DNA from 3 places in the Pseudoalteromonas sp. BDTF-M6 genome. Region 3 is predicted to be linked to each of the others. Evidence: riboswitches for the same ligand, from Rfam matches in the RefSeq annotation. Region 3 holds a riboswitch; each other region holds the start of a gene.

Region 1 (5,150 bases), 680 kb from region 3:
TCCCGCGGCGATTCAGGTGGCGGCGCATCAAACGGTGACCCTTAACTTTTTACGCAAGGATCAGTCGCCCTGCTCGGAGATGCTGTTGATCCCCGACTTGGGCGTCAGCGAGCAACTTGAGCTGGACAAGGTAACGCCGGTAACACTGACCGATTTGGCACCGGGAGAGTATCCATTTCACTGCCAAATGCAGATGTATCGCGGCACCTTAACCGTGGTGTGAGCTTGATTCAGTTAGTCGGTAATGACTAACTTATATTTTTGCGCAGCCATAGCTGCGTCTCTGATACGGACTGCTAAAAAGTATTGTTCACCATCAAACAATTGCGGGCCAGTAAATACATGGCCCAGCTCACTGGGGGTCTCGGTGCTATCCAATAACACCTCATTGGCGTTATAAAGCTCTAGATAGAGGTCGGGGCCATTATAAAATGGCTGGGTACAGGTGCTCGGCGTTGAACACAAATAGATACTGACGGTGATTTCACCATCCATAATAAAGGCGAATATATCGGCTTGATCGCTTGCTGCGTCAAGCTCTCCGGTGATCAGCACGCCGTTACTGGGCTTGAGAATAAAAGGTGTGGCTTGCTCAAACTCATTATTGGGCTCACTTTCCTGCAGTGACTGAGTCGTCCAGTTTTTGCTTATAAAATCATCGTCTATGACGCCATTTTCCGGGTCGACTTCGGGCACATTGCCGTCTTCCTGGCAAAACACTTCTCTAGTGCATTGGCCCGTGTACCAGGCTATGGTCAAAGCAATACCGAAAGGGTCATTAAAGGCGGAAGCGGGACAGTAATATAAACTGGTTTCTGTACATATTTTGACTGGGGGAGCACTGTCGCCGTCACTGCCACCACAGGCGACAAATAAGCTGCTAACTCCAAGAACGATAAGGCGAATAACAAAGGCTGAGCGAGTCATAGTGCGTTGTTTCTTGACTGTTCAATCACTAAACTATAGTTCGTTTTAACGCACCGATTGAACTCAATCGGCTTTGCCTTTTGGCTAGGTGGATGGGGTCATGGTGGGCACGGGAAAAGCAGCCTTGCGGCTGCTTGAGGAGATAGTTAAGAGGCTAGCAATAAGTCCCTTGGTGCTGTCCTAAGGGGTGCACTTTTTGCCACGGCAGGGTTTGTCGCCACCGCCCCCATCACCGCCACCGCTGCTTACAGTGACCTGTGACCAGTTGCTCCAGCTCGATGCGCCAGCGTTATTGGTCGCCCGTACTCGGTAGCGGAAGATGCCCGCGTCACTGCTGTCTACATAGTTACTGGTGTTTTGCGCAAGCTGGGCAATTACAGTTGTACCCCGCCAGGAGCCATTTTTATGTTGCTTCTCGCGCTGTATCTCAAAAGCGTTTTCGTCATCGCTGTTGTCCGTCCAGCTCAGCAGCGCCGTACCATCCTGGCCGTCGCTTGCACTGAAGCTGCTTGGCGCTGCTGGTGGCATGGGTTGCGCCGCCGTGGTGGCACACTCAAGTGCCGACGCCAAGGTTTGATTATTGGCCAAGTCTTTGGCCGTGACACTGAAGCAGTATTGGGTTTCACCTTGCAGTCCGGTTGCCATGAACTCAGTGCCGGTTTGCCAGGTTCCGGAGGTGCAATCCGTGCCGCCTTGCTGACAGCTAAACAGATAGCTCACCTGGGCGCCGCTGTCATCCGTGGCGGTCGTGGCCTGCATGCTGATCTCGCTATGGCTGATGGCGCTGGGAACTTGGGCAAAGCTCATGGGGTTAGGGTCCGGAGGCGTGGTATCCGGTGCCGCCGCAGGCAGGCTGCCATTTAAGTAATAATGGCCCTGGCTGGCATAATCGCTCACATAGGGCCCCGACGTGCCATACACCTCCAGGGTGTATAGATCGGCGGCAAGGTCAAGTTGCAGTGTGGCGCTGGTTTCTGCATCGCCAGCAGAGTCCGCAATAAGCGAGCCGCCAGCGTCATATAAACGCAGCCCAATATCAAGGTTGGCGCCGCGACGGGTGCTGCGTGTAAAGGCATCCCACGCCGGGGTGGCACTGATCTGGGCGCTGCCTGTACCGGCATTAAACTGGAACCAGTCACTGTCGCCCACCTGCACCGTGCCCTTATTGTCGCCAACAGCGTTGCTTGGATCCAACTCGCGATTGGTCGCGCTGAACTGGCCAAACTCATCGACTATGAGAGCCGTTGGCGATTGGGCATTGCCTTCGTTGTCGCTTGAAGCCCCCAGTTTATTGGTGATGATGGCAATATCGTCTTGCAGTTGGTTGGCGTCGGGGTACTCGCCTTTGCTCCACTGGGTGATATTCTTGCTATAGGAGTTACCCATGATCGGAGCCCAGCTGCCGAGTTCGGTATTCTCACCCAGACCACCATAGTAGGAGGTGGTGGATGTACCATCGTGGCTTAAGCCCAGGTTATGACCCAATTCGTGGGAGCCAGCTTCGGCCATATAGGTTTGACCGCCGCCACCGAGGCGGTTGTAGTACACGAAGGCCGGTTGATAATAGGTGTAATTACTTCTTCCCCAGACACTTAAATAGGCCACGCCGCCGGCGCCTTGAGAGGGCAGCGCCTTGTTTGTGGCGTCGCTGTCTTTGGTAAATAGTACCCAGCCCACATTGGCGCCAAAGCTCGCTGGAGCCTGGGTGGTTACGTCGATGTCAAAGGCAGAAAAGTCGTCGGCCATGCGCGCCCAGATTTGGTGGATGCGGCTGCGCTCCGAGTCGTTAAAGGTGCTGGGATCGCCATCCAAATCATAGGGCAGGGTGTCATAACTGGTACCACCGCCCCAGGCGCGGCCACTGACCAGACCACCGTCAAAATCTAAATAAACGGTATTGGCGGCGCCGGGTTTGCTATGCAGGTTAAATACATCAATGGCAGGCAGAGTCGCCGCGGCGCTCGGCGCTTCGCCGGTGCCAGCTCCCTGTACCAGACCCATTTCCACGTAAAAGAGTTCACCATTGTTATCCGCCTCCATAAAGGCCGTATCCAGCGCCGGCACTCCAAGGGCGGTGAGCTGAGCCAGTACTTTTTGTTGTACATGGGGAGGGAGCTTGGCAAGGCTGTGTTTTAAACGGTTGTCGGGGAGGTTTTCCAGGGCCTGATCTGGCAGCGTGTTCTGCGTGTCATTAGCTGTGTTGGCGTAGGCTTGAGTCCCTAAGGCGAGGCTAATGGCCGCGACCATTGAGCTTATTTTATGCGCTGTGGCTGATTTCATTGTGCATCCCAAATGGTTGGCTCGGCCTTGGGACAGAAACTCTGGTAGCCGCATTGCGACCGCACTGGCAATCCCGCTTTCTTTGGGCTGTACCCCAAGACCGGTGACTTTGCGCCCCATCCTCGCGAATGGTTTGCCCTTCATGTCTTTGTTAAATGACCATTTGAGCCTAGCAAGGGATAAATGAAAATCAAATATTAATTATTTAAAATAGGAACAGCGGGCGATGCCAATACCCCGGTTAGGGGAATAGGATAGGAATCAAGCTGCCAATAAGCGTTGTAACGCCGCGAATTAGTATTGTCAGCCATGGCTGATATTCATCCCGTCAGCATCAGGGGGCAATCTATCGCCCACTGCTTGTACCGTTAGCATGTACATTGTATGTTGGCTATTGGTACCAGTCGCATTTTTCTATGCCCTAGGCCTCGAGTTAGATAAGGCTCAGTAGGGTAAAGGAAAGCTAGACCAAGGTCGTGTTGCCTTAAATTAGGTACGTACAATAAGTTAGGTTAAGTACACACGAGGTGTACACACTAGCTAAAGTCAGTCGAGCCAAACAAGCAGGGAAGGCCGTTTAGGGAGGGCTTTAAAATGAGCAAAGCATGTATTGCCGTAGCCGATGATCATCCTTTAATTGTGTTTGCCATTGAACATAAAATTAAGGGGGCTTGGCCCGATATTCAGGTTGAAAGCGCCCATTGTTATCACCAACTTTTTCGCATTCTCGAGCAAAAAGAACAGCAAATTGATTTAGCCATCGTTGATTTGTCCATGCCGGGCAGTGAAGGGATCCAGGGGGTGGAATACATCTGCAAAAACTACGAAAATGTGCCCGTGATAGTGATCAGCGGCAATGATGACTTCAAAAGTTGCACCGCTTGTTTAGACGTCGGTGCGCTGGAATTTGTCTCTAAAACCGAGTTTGACTCGGTGATTATCGATTTGATCTCCAAGTACCTTTTTAACGACTCACCGCAACCGAACAAGGTCTTGTCTCAAGTCGAAGAACCCCAGACATTACCCCTACTCACCCCCAGCCAACGCAAGGTATTAAAGCAAATGGCCGATGGCTTAAGTAATAAGGCGATCGCCCGAGAGCTGAATATTTCGGAGAAAACCGTCCGTGTCCATGCCAGCGCCATCTTTAAACAGCTGGATGTGGAAAACCGTACTCAGGCGGCGGTGAAATACAAGCGTCTTGCACACGCCATTGAGCTTTAAACGGCCTTTTAAATCGCGTCAGCTGCGCAATTTATTTTATTCCTCTATTTGCAATAAAGTTGTGGCTTACCCTAAAAACCACGACTTTATTCGCATTTTTGAGGCCGTTTAGGCTAAATGACCTAGTCCATTTTAGCCGATCAAATTAGGTAATCTGCTTAATATGTTATGTGTTGTTAACTGCTTACACTGGAACTTCATAACAGACGAGGATGTGGTGCCATCTGGGTTGTTAAATGGCTCTCAATACTGTTTGAGCACGTTTATAAGTCTTTAAGGGAAGCCCCTTGAGTAAACGTGCAATAGAAAACATGCAATGAAGTTAATAATAATGACAGAGGGAGGACGTAATGGTCCAAAACAAACTCAAATTGCTTAGCATGGCGCTGTTGGCCGGTACCTTAACGAGCGGTTGTACCTTTATTGGCGAGCATAAGGTCACAGGTGGCGGCACCATGGCATCGGCGGGTGGTGATAAGAATGCCGTGTTTACTTTTAATGCCGAAAACTGCGGCGAGGACGAGGTTAAGGGTCGCGTGAACTATGTGGATCATAGCGCCATTGATTTCGAAGATGTTGGCGGCGTAAGTATTAAAGCTGAAGTGGACAACTTCGGTTATTGCGCGCTTACCGATGAAGGATTAGAAACTGGCGTGCAGGAATGTAACTGCATGGATCAGTTTGAAGCGCAATTTACCTACTCATCAAAAAACCCCCAG
Region 2 (5,150 bases), on a different contig from region 3:
CTTGTTGGTTAATGTGCCCTGATAGGTAACCGCAGTGCCCGCCACTACCTCGGTAGCATTACTGTTGAGCAAGGTCCATTGTGGATTTGCCGATACACAGGCCGCCACTTGCGTTTCAACCACATAAGACGCAGTAGTACTGGCTTGATAGCGAGTATCGCTGATATTCACACCCTTAATGGTGACATCGTAGAAGCCGTCTGTAGCGGTCGTGCTTGAAGTAACGTTTAAGCTTACCGTGGTGCTTTGACCCGGCGCCAGGCTCACCGATTGCTGCGTTGCATTCCAGCCCGATGGTACTTGTGCAGAAACACTGTAATTGCTGTTGCCACACTCGACGCTGTCGTTATTCGTTAAGGTCGCGCTATAAGTTACGGTTTCACCGGCATTGGCCCAAACACTGCTGTTCGACGCCAGCGCAATACTTGGCTGCGCTGCAACACAGGTTTGCTGGCCTGAGTAGCTGATATTTACACCCACGCCTGAGCTATTGGCCCACTCGGTGGTGATGGTGACACCGGCCTCGGCATCATTATAGCTTTGCCCAGTTACTATGGCCGCGTCTGCCAAGTCATCACTCCCGCTTCTAGGAGTCACGTCTATCAGGATGCTACTTTCAATATCTGATTTGGATTCGTTGTAGTGCAGCAAGACGCCTTCGGTGAGCGGTTTACCGGCTAGAAAACTATCGAAACCAGTGCCTTGGCGATATTCCAGGTAGTAGTAAAGCGGCTCACCCGTGCTGGCATCGGTACCACGGCGAACTTTTAAGCCCTTGGCCTGACCTTGTGAGGCTTGCTCATAGGGCTCCAGTTGATAGCTACCATCCGCATCGGCGGTAATGATTTCACCGCGCTGCGCCGTTAGCCAGCCCAAACGCTCCTTATTGAACACATTATAGTGACCTTCTGAACGACCCATAATATCAAGCTTGTCGCCATAAGTAGAAACAAAGCAGGAGCCATCGGAATTACAACTTCTACCCTTAGCGTGCTTAAGGCCCAGATTGTGACCCAATTCATGGCCGATAATCTTAAGGTTAAGTTCGCCATTGATCCAGGCTCGTGATGGAGAGCCACCCACTGTCCCCTGGCCCTGCCATCCACAATTATTGTTTTGTGGCAGCATATAGACCAGGCGATCATACTGACTCAGGTCGATACCATTGTCTCTGGCCACCTGCTGCGCATAGCTGTCCATGTGGAAATATTCACAGGTGGTGTCGATAGGCATGGTGTAATAACCACGCACATCACCCGTGAGCCAGGTTTGGCCATAGGAAGCTTCCATGTAATAGTCGTTTACACGACCAAACACCATGTCTTCGACTTCCTGCGCCGTCCAAGGGCGAGCGCTAGCGTTGTCCTGGAAGTTCAGCATTAATACCAGTACTTTTTGCTCCCCCGTGGTACCCGTGAGTGCGGCTTGAGTAGAAACGCTGGTGCTCTCAATGTCACCACCGGCGGCAAGCACTTCTAGGTTATTTTGTTCTTCGCCCAGTACCAATGACGTTTGCGTATTGTCTTGCTCGCCATTATTAAATTGCCAGCCCTTAACGCGCACCTTGGCACCCGACTGCAATAAATGGGTATCGATATTATCCGGTACAAATAGCTGTACCTTTTTATTTGCCGTACTTAAGTAGTAGCTTAGGCGAGTTTGGCCCGGTTGCTCTGAATCTTCATACACCAATTCCAGCTCACCAACCAGCTCCGCTTGCTGTGCTAACTTTGCTTCGATATGAGCGGGCATGCCGGTACGCTTGGCTTTTGGCATCACGGTGCGCAATGCAGCATTAGCATCAAGTTGCAACAAAGCGTATTGGCTTGCCTGGCGTTCTAAAACGAGTTCTTGAAGCTGTTGTTCAAAGGCGGCATCGGAGCCTTTAACACCCTTAGTGGCACCCTTGTTGGCACGGCGAAGCTCACCCATGGTAGCGGCAAGGTCCAGGGTTTGTTGCTCTAATTGTGTTTTGTTTGCTTGAGTGCTGGCCTGATTGTCGACCTGCGCTTGTTTGAAAACCTGGCCGTGTTGCATCGTCTGGGCGTTTGCAGCGAAAAGATTATTTGAGGTAAAGCCCAAAGTAGTTGCCAAAAGTCCTAGGCCACAGGCTTTTAAAACAGAAGAAGAAAGTTTATTAGGCGTTACGACGCCTTTCGTTATAGTCACTACTAGAACCTCTCAAAGTTTGTATATCACTTCGAAAGCTCCCAGTACCATGACCAAGTCAATGACCGAGCTCTATCAACGCGCCTCTTTCGGTAACCCAGCTGCCCACCGCCTAAACCAGTTAGGGCCTGTGATTTTGCGTACATTAATTTCGTAATGTTTGCCGTTTCGAGAGTGCTTTCGAATCTTACTTCATGGACCATTGGGGTCCAAACGAAGGCGCATTCTAACAAGGTGATTTAAAGATTCTCAATGGTGAAATTGATCTTTTTTTAGACGATTTTTGAAACTTTTTATAAATCAATGGACAAGAAACGAACAAAATTGTAACTGAACAAGCCGTTCAGGATAAAAATGCGTAAAAAAGACCTTTTTTAGATAAAAATCTCGATTAACATCAACTGAACAGGGGATTTAGCTGGATTTTGTTCTTAATACGGGTGCATGCCTAACCATACATCATTCTTTAAGCACACCACAGAGCCGACATAAAAGTGAAAATCAATACGCTATAACCAACTGTATTTACTTGGATTATTGTTTTTATTGTGTGATTTTTAAACAATTGCAGTGTAACTATTATAAGAGCCCCAAAAACTCTGCTAACTGCCTAATGAGGCAAGGCTTTTTTGAATCAATAGAAGCGTAAATGACCATCCGCATCCATGCATTAAAAATGCAGATAGTTTGACCATACCTTACCCCTTAAGAATTCAGCCTATTATTCTTTACTGAACCCTGCTTGCACCACTACCACCTCGGCGTTTTTCGCCACCTCGACTATCATGCCATCGGTGGCCAAAAAAAGCCGACCTGAATATTCGGCCTTGGCCTCAACGAACAGTGGCTTCATGCCCTCTCCCGGAGCATAACGCGCACTAAAGTGGGTAAGCAGTAAGGCTGGCAGTTTGTGTTCTTGTCCATAGGCGCTGACACGCTGTACATCGCTGTGGCCTGTGTGAACGCCAACCTTTCGTAAGTCCGTAGCCAAAAAGGTGGCTTCATGAACCAGCAGGTGCACACCGGAAATCACAGGGTCTAAACAAGTGGGCGCTTCATTATCACCACAGACAATGATCACCCTGGGCTGCCAGGCTAAATAGGTGTAGTCACCGGCAGATAAAAGCCTGCCTTGGTAGCTAACGTCCTCACCTCGCTGCAGCAGGTTATAATGGGGTCCACTGGCTATGTGCTGCGCTTGAAGTCGGTCAATAGCCAACTTGCGCGGGATCTGAATTTCCGTAAATTTAAAGCCGTAACTTGGCACCCTGTGCTGCAATGGGCAGCTTTGTACCTCAACCCAACTAAAGGCCTGTTCATTCAGGCGTTCAAGAGCACATAACTCCAGATTAAAGGGCAAACTCCACTCACTCATTGCCATGGCGGCACGGACAAATTCAAGCACTTCTACAGGCGCCACTATCCTCATGGAGTGGGTGCGTCCCGATAGCCCCGCCGAAGCAATCAGCCCGGGTAGGCCGTAGCAGTGGTCGCCGTGCTTATGGGTAATAAACACGGCCTCAAGATGATAAAGCGATAGCTTACTTCTTAATATCTGGTGTTGAGTCGCCTCGCCACAATCGACCAGATACCAGGGCTTTTGATCGTCACGAAATACGGCATAAGCGGAAACATTTCGGCTTCTTGTTGGTGTTCCCGAGCTGCTGCCCAATACCTGTACCTGCACACGCTGACTCCTATTTTTCAATTAAACTCTTTACTTTTACGTCACTTGCCCAAAGATTATAACTAACCCTAGGCCACAAAGAAGCCGGATATCCGTTATGAAAAATGAAATAGACAGTAAAATCCTGCTACGCGCTTACGAGCATATTCAACAATATGGTGAACAAACCGAGCAAGGCAAGTTTTATCAGGGACTATACGCTTATTCCGATGTCGATGGTTACACCCTGTATCTGCAAGGCAGTGGTGTGCTCTTGCGTTTTGGCTTTCATAACACCTATCACCTCGACTATCAAAGCGACAAGAACAAATCGGATTTTATGAAAAAGCTGTTGAGTATTGGCAAAGAGCCCTAACTTCGCCATGCTCATTTTCCCCGTATTTCACCGCTTATAGGCGCGGATTTGCCGAAACACCATGATCCCAATGGCCATTAATGGTATCTTTGCTCCCATTTGTGACTCCAAGGGATAAATAAGGTATGACCAAGGCAGTATCCTCCGCCGTACCGGAACAACAAGAACAACAAAAGGGCTGGTTTAATCGCTTTCTCGCGACCGTCGAGTTTCTCGGCAACCTGCTCCCTCACCCCATTACATTATTTGCACTTTTCTGTGTTGCCATCGTGGTTATCAGCGGCATCGCCGACTGGGCAGGGCTGAGTGCCATCGACCCGCGCCCCGAGGGTGCCAAAGGCCGCGATCCCGATGGCGTTATCGAGGTTGTGAGCCTGATGAGTGCCGAGGGCCTAAGACGCATTTTCGAAGGCCTGGTTACTAACTTTACCGGCTTTGCGCCTTTAGGTACCGTGCTGGTTGCGCTGTTAGGCGTTAGCGTGGCCGAGCACTCGGGTATGCTTTCTGCAGCCATGCGTGGCATGGTCATGGGCGCCTCTAAACGCCTGGTGACCTTTATGGTGGTGTTTGCGGCCATTCTCTCTAATACCGCCTCCGAGCTTGGCTACGTAGTACTTATTCCGCTGGCGGCGATGATTTTCCATAGTCTAGGGCGCCATCCACTGGCCGGTCTGGCAGCCGCCTTCGCTGGTGTATCTGGCGGTTACAGCGCCAACCTGTTACTGGGTACCATAGACCCCTTGTTGGCCGGTATTACTACCCCGGCGGCGCAAATGATCGACCCGGAATATCAGGTCGGCGCCGAAGCTAACTACTACTTTATGTTTGTCTCGGTATTCCTTATCGCCATCCTGGGTACCTGGGTGACCGAGAAGATTGTTGAGCCGCGCCTGGGCAAATACGACCCAAGTGAAGCCAGTATCGATTTAGGCGAAAACA
Region 3 (5,150 bases):
AAATTTTCAAACTCAATCACATTAAGCACCATGGTTCACGAGAAAGTAGCCGCTTTCTTCCAGGGCTTCCGTGTTGATGCTCACCCAATGGCGATGCTATGTGGTGTGGTTGGTGCTATGTCTTCTTTCTACCACCAGGACCTGGATATTGCCGACCCTGCACAGCGTAAGCGCAGCGCAATCCGCTTGGTAGCTAAGTTGCCTACTATCGCAGCCATGGCGTACAAATACACCATTGGTCAGCCTTTCGTTTACCCACGTAACGACTTGAGCTACGCCGAGAACTTCCTACACATGATGTTCTCCGTACCGTCTGAAGAATACAAGGTAAGCCCAGTGCTAGCGAAGGCAATGGACCGTATCTTTATGCTTCACGCCGACCACGAGCAAAATGCGTCTACTTCTACAGTACGTATCGCGGGTTCTTCTGGCGCTAACCCTTATGCCTGTATCGCAGCCGGTATCGCATCACTGTGGGGCCCTGCTCACGGCGGCGCTAACGAAGCTTGCTTAACCATGCTACAAGAAATCGGTTCGGTCGACCGTATCGACGAATACGTTGCCAAAGCCAAAGACAAGAACGATCCGTTCCGTCTAATGGGCTTCGGTCACCGCGTTTACAAGAACTTCGACCCACGTGCCACGGTAATGCGTGAAACCTGTCACGAAGTACTGAAAGAGCTTAACATCGAAGATCCACTACTAGACGTTGCAATGCGCCTAGAGCAAATCGCCCTAGAAGACCCGTACTTTGTTGAGAAGAAGCTTTACCCGAACGTAGACTTCTACTCAGGCATCATTCTTAAGGCTATCGGTATTCCTACCAGCATGTTCACCGTTATCTTTGCCATGGCCCGTACCGTAGGTTGGATCTCACACTGGGATGAAATGCTATCTCAGCCTGGTCACAAGATCAGCCGCCCACGTCAGCTATACAAAGGCGCAACTATGCGTGACTACGTAAGCCAGGATAAGCGTTAAGCGCCCTGCTGTAGGCACTAAGTAGTAAACATCTACTTAACTACGATGAAATCGGCTAAAGAATTCTCTTTAGCCGATTTTGTTTTTTGGGGCTTTTGCAAAGTAAAATGAACGAAAGCTGAAAAAACAAAATTCCTATCTTTAAAATCTTTAAAATCAATATGTTATAGAACCAAAAACTAATTATCACCCCGTTTGGTTCATGGTGAAAATGAAGCCTTACTGAATGTTCTTGTAAATATATAAATTTATTTCGTGCCTATCTAAACTCTATATCTTGATCTAATTTCCTGCCTATCTTTTCAGCATCTAATTGAGTTTCAAAACGTTTTTTCAGCCTTCAAAAATCTAATGAAAAAACATTAAAAATTCTCCCTTAGATTACTTGCTTGAGTTGATCATTTTTTATACCATCCCTCCACGAATCGTATGGAATGTAAACAACAGGCACTTCCTTACTGATATGAGCTTAAAAGCCGTTTTTACTAATTTTACGCTCAAGCATACAGATATTGTTAGCTAGAAAAAGGCAAATTAAGGGAAACCTTGATACGCAAAACGACCGGCCTAAGGACATTGTCTAAGGCAGCGGAGTTGCCGAGGCGATGATATGTCATCTCCCTCTTCCCGTTTTCATGCACGAACACTTTATTCGCTTTGTTGCGCTGTATCGCTGAGCTATTTTGATGTAGGTAAACATGAAACAATCTTCCAATAAGCTAACAGCATTTCTCCCAGCTCTTAACGATGGGGGCAAAACCATTGCCAAATATCTTCTCCCAAGCGTAATGGCTCTATCCGGTGTTGCTTACTCGGCCTCTTCCCTGGCTTCTACAACCGGTGAGCAAAAAACCCTGGTCCTTATGGTTAACTTCCAGGAAAACCCCGCGGAGCAGCCTATGACCAGCGCAGAAGCCCGTGAACTGATGTTCGGTACCATCAATGATTACTACAAGGCGAATTCATACGGACAGCTTTGGTTTACTGGCGAGGTAGGAGGCCTGGTTACCGTGCCCTTGTCTAATCAGGATTGTAATACCTCTTACATCCTCGAAGAGGAAGCCAAAAAACAAGCTCAGGCTAAAGGTATCGACCTCTCAGGCTATACGCGCTTTGTCTATCTCACCACCGGCGATGGCTGTGCTACTGAGGGCTCTGCAACCACGTCCAGTTTACCTTCGAGAGTAATCATAAATGGTGCCAGAGAACCTAGAGTATTAGCCCATGAGCTGGGACATAACCTAGGGCTGCGCCATGCAAATGCTTTGAACTGCACCGATGGAGTACTTGGCGGCAGTTGTCGTACAATTTCTTATGGCGATAGTTATGACACCATGGGTAATGATGATATGGGCTACTTTAGTACCTTCCAAAAGGAGCGTTTAGGTTGGATGACTTCCTCTGTTGCACCGGAAATTAGTGTGGCCGAGCGCACAGGTACCTACTCCCTCGGCGCCTATGAAGAAAACGATGGCCAACCAATTGCTATTAAAATTCCCCGTGGCCTTGATGCCAACGGCAAACAGCGTTGGTTATATGTCGAGTATCGCCAAGCAATCGCCCACGATGATTTTCTCGCTGACCGCTCTTACAGCTTTTTTCGCGATGATGTTACTGCCGGTATTGTCGTGCGCCAGGCAACCGAGGGAGACGCGTACAGTAGTCAGCTACTGCATATGAAGCCCAATTCTTATTATGAGCAACAAACGGGCTATAAAGACTGGGGAGATCCGGCCCTTCCCGTCGGAGGCACCTTTACAGATCCAGAATCTGGCGCAACCATTAGTTTGATAAGCGCACAAGATGGAAAGGCCGAGGTGAGCGTCACCTTTGGTCAAACAAGCTGTGCGGCGCAGACACCTAGCCTATCTGCTACGCCACTTTCCTCCACTGAAGTCAGTGCCGGAGCTCAAGTTAGCTACATGGTGAGTGTAACCAATCGAGATTCAAATAGCTGTGGCACTTCCACTATTGACGTGCGAGCGCTCTTGCCACAGGGCTGGTATGCCGACAGTGAGCAGGTATCTCTTGCGCCAGGTGAATCTGTAGACGTTACGCTAAGTGTCACCTCGGCTGTAGATGCCGCAGCCAACACCTATCCGTTAACAATTAATGCAAGCAATAGCGACAAGGTAGCAAGCACACAGGTCGCTTACACTGTTATCAGTTCATCGGGTGAATTGCCGATTACACCTGTACTAAAGGCCAATGACGACCAGGTGGCAATCACCAGCCTAAGCTCAGTTATTGTCGACGTTATGGCCAACGATACGCTGTCAGAGCCTGAAACGGTTAGGCTAGTAACGGTAAGCGGAGCCAGCAAAGGCAGTGTCGAATTATTATCGGATGGAGCCGTACGCTACACCCCTGGTAAGCGCTTTAAAAACAGCGATAGCTTCAGCTATACCATTAGTGACGGCATCACCAGCGCAACGGCCAATGTTAGTATTGCACTGCAAAAAGGCGATACAGGTGGGGGAGCCACTAAGCCTGGCCGAGGTAAAAATAAATAAGACAAAAAAAGCCTAGCGAATTTACCGCTAGGCTTTTAAATTGAAACGATTTATCTCCTTAGTTTACATCCCTGCTAGTTATCTATTCCCCCTCTGGACAAATAGGACAGGTTGCAAAAGCAGTATCTTGAACGGGATCACCTGTAACCTTTAACTCGCCCGTTGCGAGCACTGTATCTTTGAAAATTTGACCACTTTCTTCAAAGGCAGTTGGTATATAACTACCATAGTAAGGCTTACATTCATCCTGCTCTAATTCCACCGTACCAAATGGGATAGTCATCTCAGAATCCGCGTATACGTCTCCTTTGTCATCTGTAACAGAGACATTGGCCAAGGTTAGTGGCTGAGCCTCTGTAGTAATATTACAGACTTGCCCAGAAAAACTGACCTTAGCTATGACTCCTGCGTTTGTTTCAACAAAGTTGGACTCACATACTTTCGATACGCTAATCTCACCTGACAAGCTAGGAGGATCACATTCGCTACTCGCAGTATCGGTAACTGTGGATGCGCCAGCTGGTGTGGCCGATGCACTCACCTCTACCATATTGATAAACCCTTCTGGAGAGGTACTCTCAAAAGTTCCACTGTAGTTTGCAGTTTCGCCTTTCGCTAAAGTACCAAGAGCATGTGTTTGACCAGCTTCTAGGTCTGTAACTAGCACATTATACAAGGTGCCCGAACCGTCGTTGGTAACCACACCACTGTACTCATAGACATAACCATCTTCTGCTTCATTTACTTGACCTTGCCCACACTGTTTGGTGATATCTATGCTGCAAAGCTCGAAGTCACGTAACACCCAGTCTTTCAATGTCGCGGTAAACTCACTTGATGAGCGGGTTTCGGCCATAAAACTACTAAAGCAATTATCACCGCCGACCAATTGGGTTAGGTTAATGCCTCCTTCAAAGATGGACTCATAAGGAAACACATTTGGATCCGGGTGGTTTTTAGACTGGTAAGGCCAAGGCGAATTAGTGGGGTCATATGCACCACCCTCGTCATTGGTGATAGCACAAACTAGGTCATCACTTTCAGAACCACAAATAGCAGCGCCTTTATACAATAGCCTTAGGTTTTTGGCGTCACATTCACCCACTGACGGGTTATTGTTTGCCGCCTTGCCACAGGTATCATCCCAGACATCCACTCTGATTTCGGGACTGGCGTTATTAGCCTGTGGAAAGTTGGTGAGTACCAAAACGTCGCCATTGGTATGTTCACCCATAAACGAACCATCTGGATTGGCTTCAATGTGTTTCTTAAAGAACCAGAATCCCATAAAGGCATCACCTTTATTTGAGATCCTGTCGGCACCAAAATAAACAATGGTATCGCCGGCCGCATTGTTATAGGCCGCCGCATAGGCGTTGGTGATCTCATCCTTATCCGGTGAGCTACCCGACTTGTGTCCCCAGTCACTTATATCCTGGATATCTTTACGACCCCCCGTGAATATAGAGTCATCCACGCCACTGGCATTGGGCTCATCATTGACTATGCCGGTGAAAGCATTGGCGTTACCACCGTTATTGAGACCTCCATTGTATAAGGTCTCCCAATCATAAGGAGGGGCCATAGCGTCTTGAACCGCGTTACCCTCCAACTCAAATATTCCGTTATCATGCACTGCATACGCATGTGGGGAAC

The links. Region 3 has a riboswitch for cyclic di-GMP ahead of KD147_RS03260 (Ig-like domain-containing protein). Riboswitches for the same ligand answer to the same signal wherever they lie in the genome.
Region 1: linked by a shared signal. The riboswitch ahead of KD147_RS00215 (M12 family metallo-peptidase) and the one ahead of KD147_RS03260 (Ig-like domain-containing protein) in region 3 are both predicted to bind cyclic di-GMP.
Region 2: linked by a shared signal. The riboswitch ahead of KD147_RS08040 (NEW3 domain-containing protein) and the one ahead of KD147_RS03260 (Ig-like domain-containing protein) in region 3 are both predicted to bind cyclic di-GMP.

What each region holds. Positions count from the first base shown of each region.
Region 1 covers NZ_JAGXTQ010000001.1:47,386-52,535, forward strand. Annotated here, with positions in the region: gene KD147_RS00205 (cupredoxin domain-containing protein) at 1-223, shown strand, start outside; gene KD147_RS00210 (hypothetical protein) at 235-927, opposite strand; gene KD147_RS00215 (M12 family metallo-peptidase) at 1,108-3,207, opposite strand; cyclic di-GMP riboswitch class I at 3,271-3,355, opposite strand; gene KD147_RS00220 (response regulator transcription factor) at 3,802-4,431, shown strand; gene KD147_RS00225 (hypothetical protein) at 4,782-5,150, shown strand, end outside.
Region 2 covers NZ_JAGXTQ010000003.1:190,372-195,521, forward strand. Annotated here, with positions in the region: gene KD147_RS08040 (NEW3 domain-containing protein) at 1-2,169, opposite strand, end outside; cyclic di-GMP riboswitch class I at 2,258-2,344, opposite strand; gene KD147_RS08045 (ribonuclease Z) at 2,891-3,856, opposite strand; gene KD147_RS08050 (DUF3081 family protein) at 3,954-4,211, shown strand; gene KD147_RS08055 (AbgT family transporter) at 4,337-5,150, shown strand, end outside.
Region 3 covers NZ_JAGXTQ010000001.1:722,704-727,853, forward strand. Annotated here, with positions in the region: gene KD147_RS03255 (citrate synthase) at 1-981, shown strand, start outside; cyclic di-GMP riboswitch class I at 1,500-1,583, shown strand; gene KD147_RS03260 (Ig-like domain-containing protein) at 1,680-3,494, shown strand; gene KD147_RS03265 (DUF11 domain-containing protein) at 3,577-5,150, opposite strand, start outside.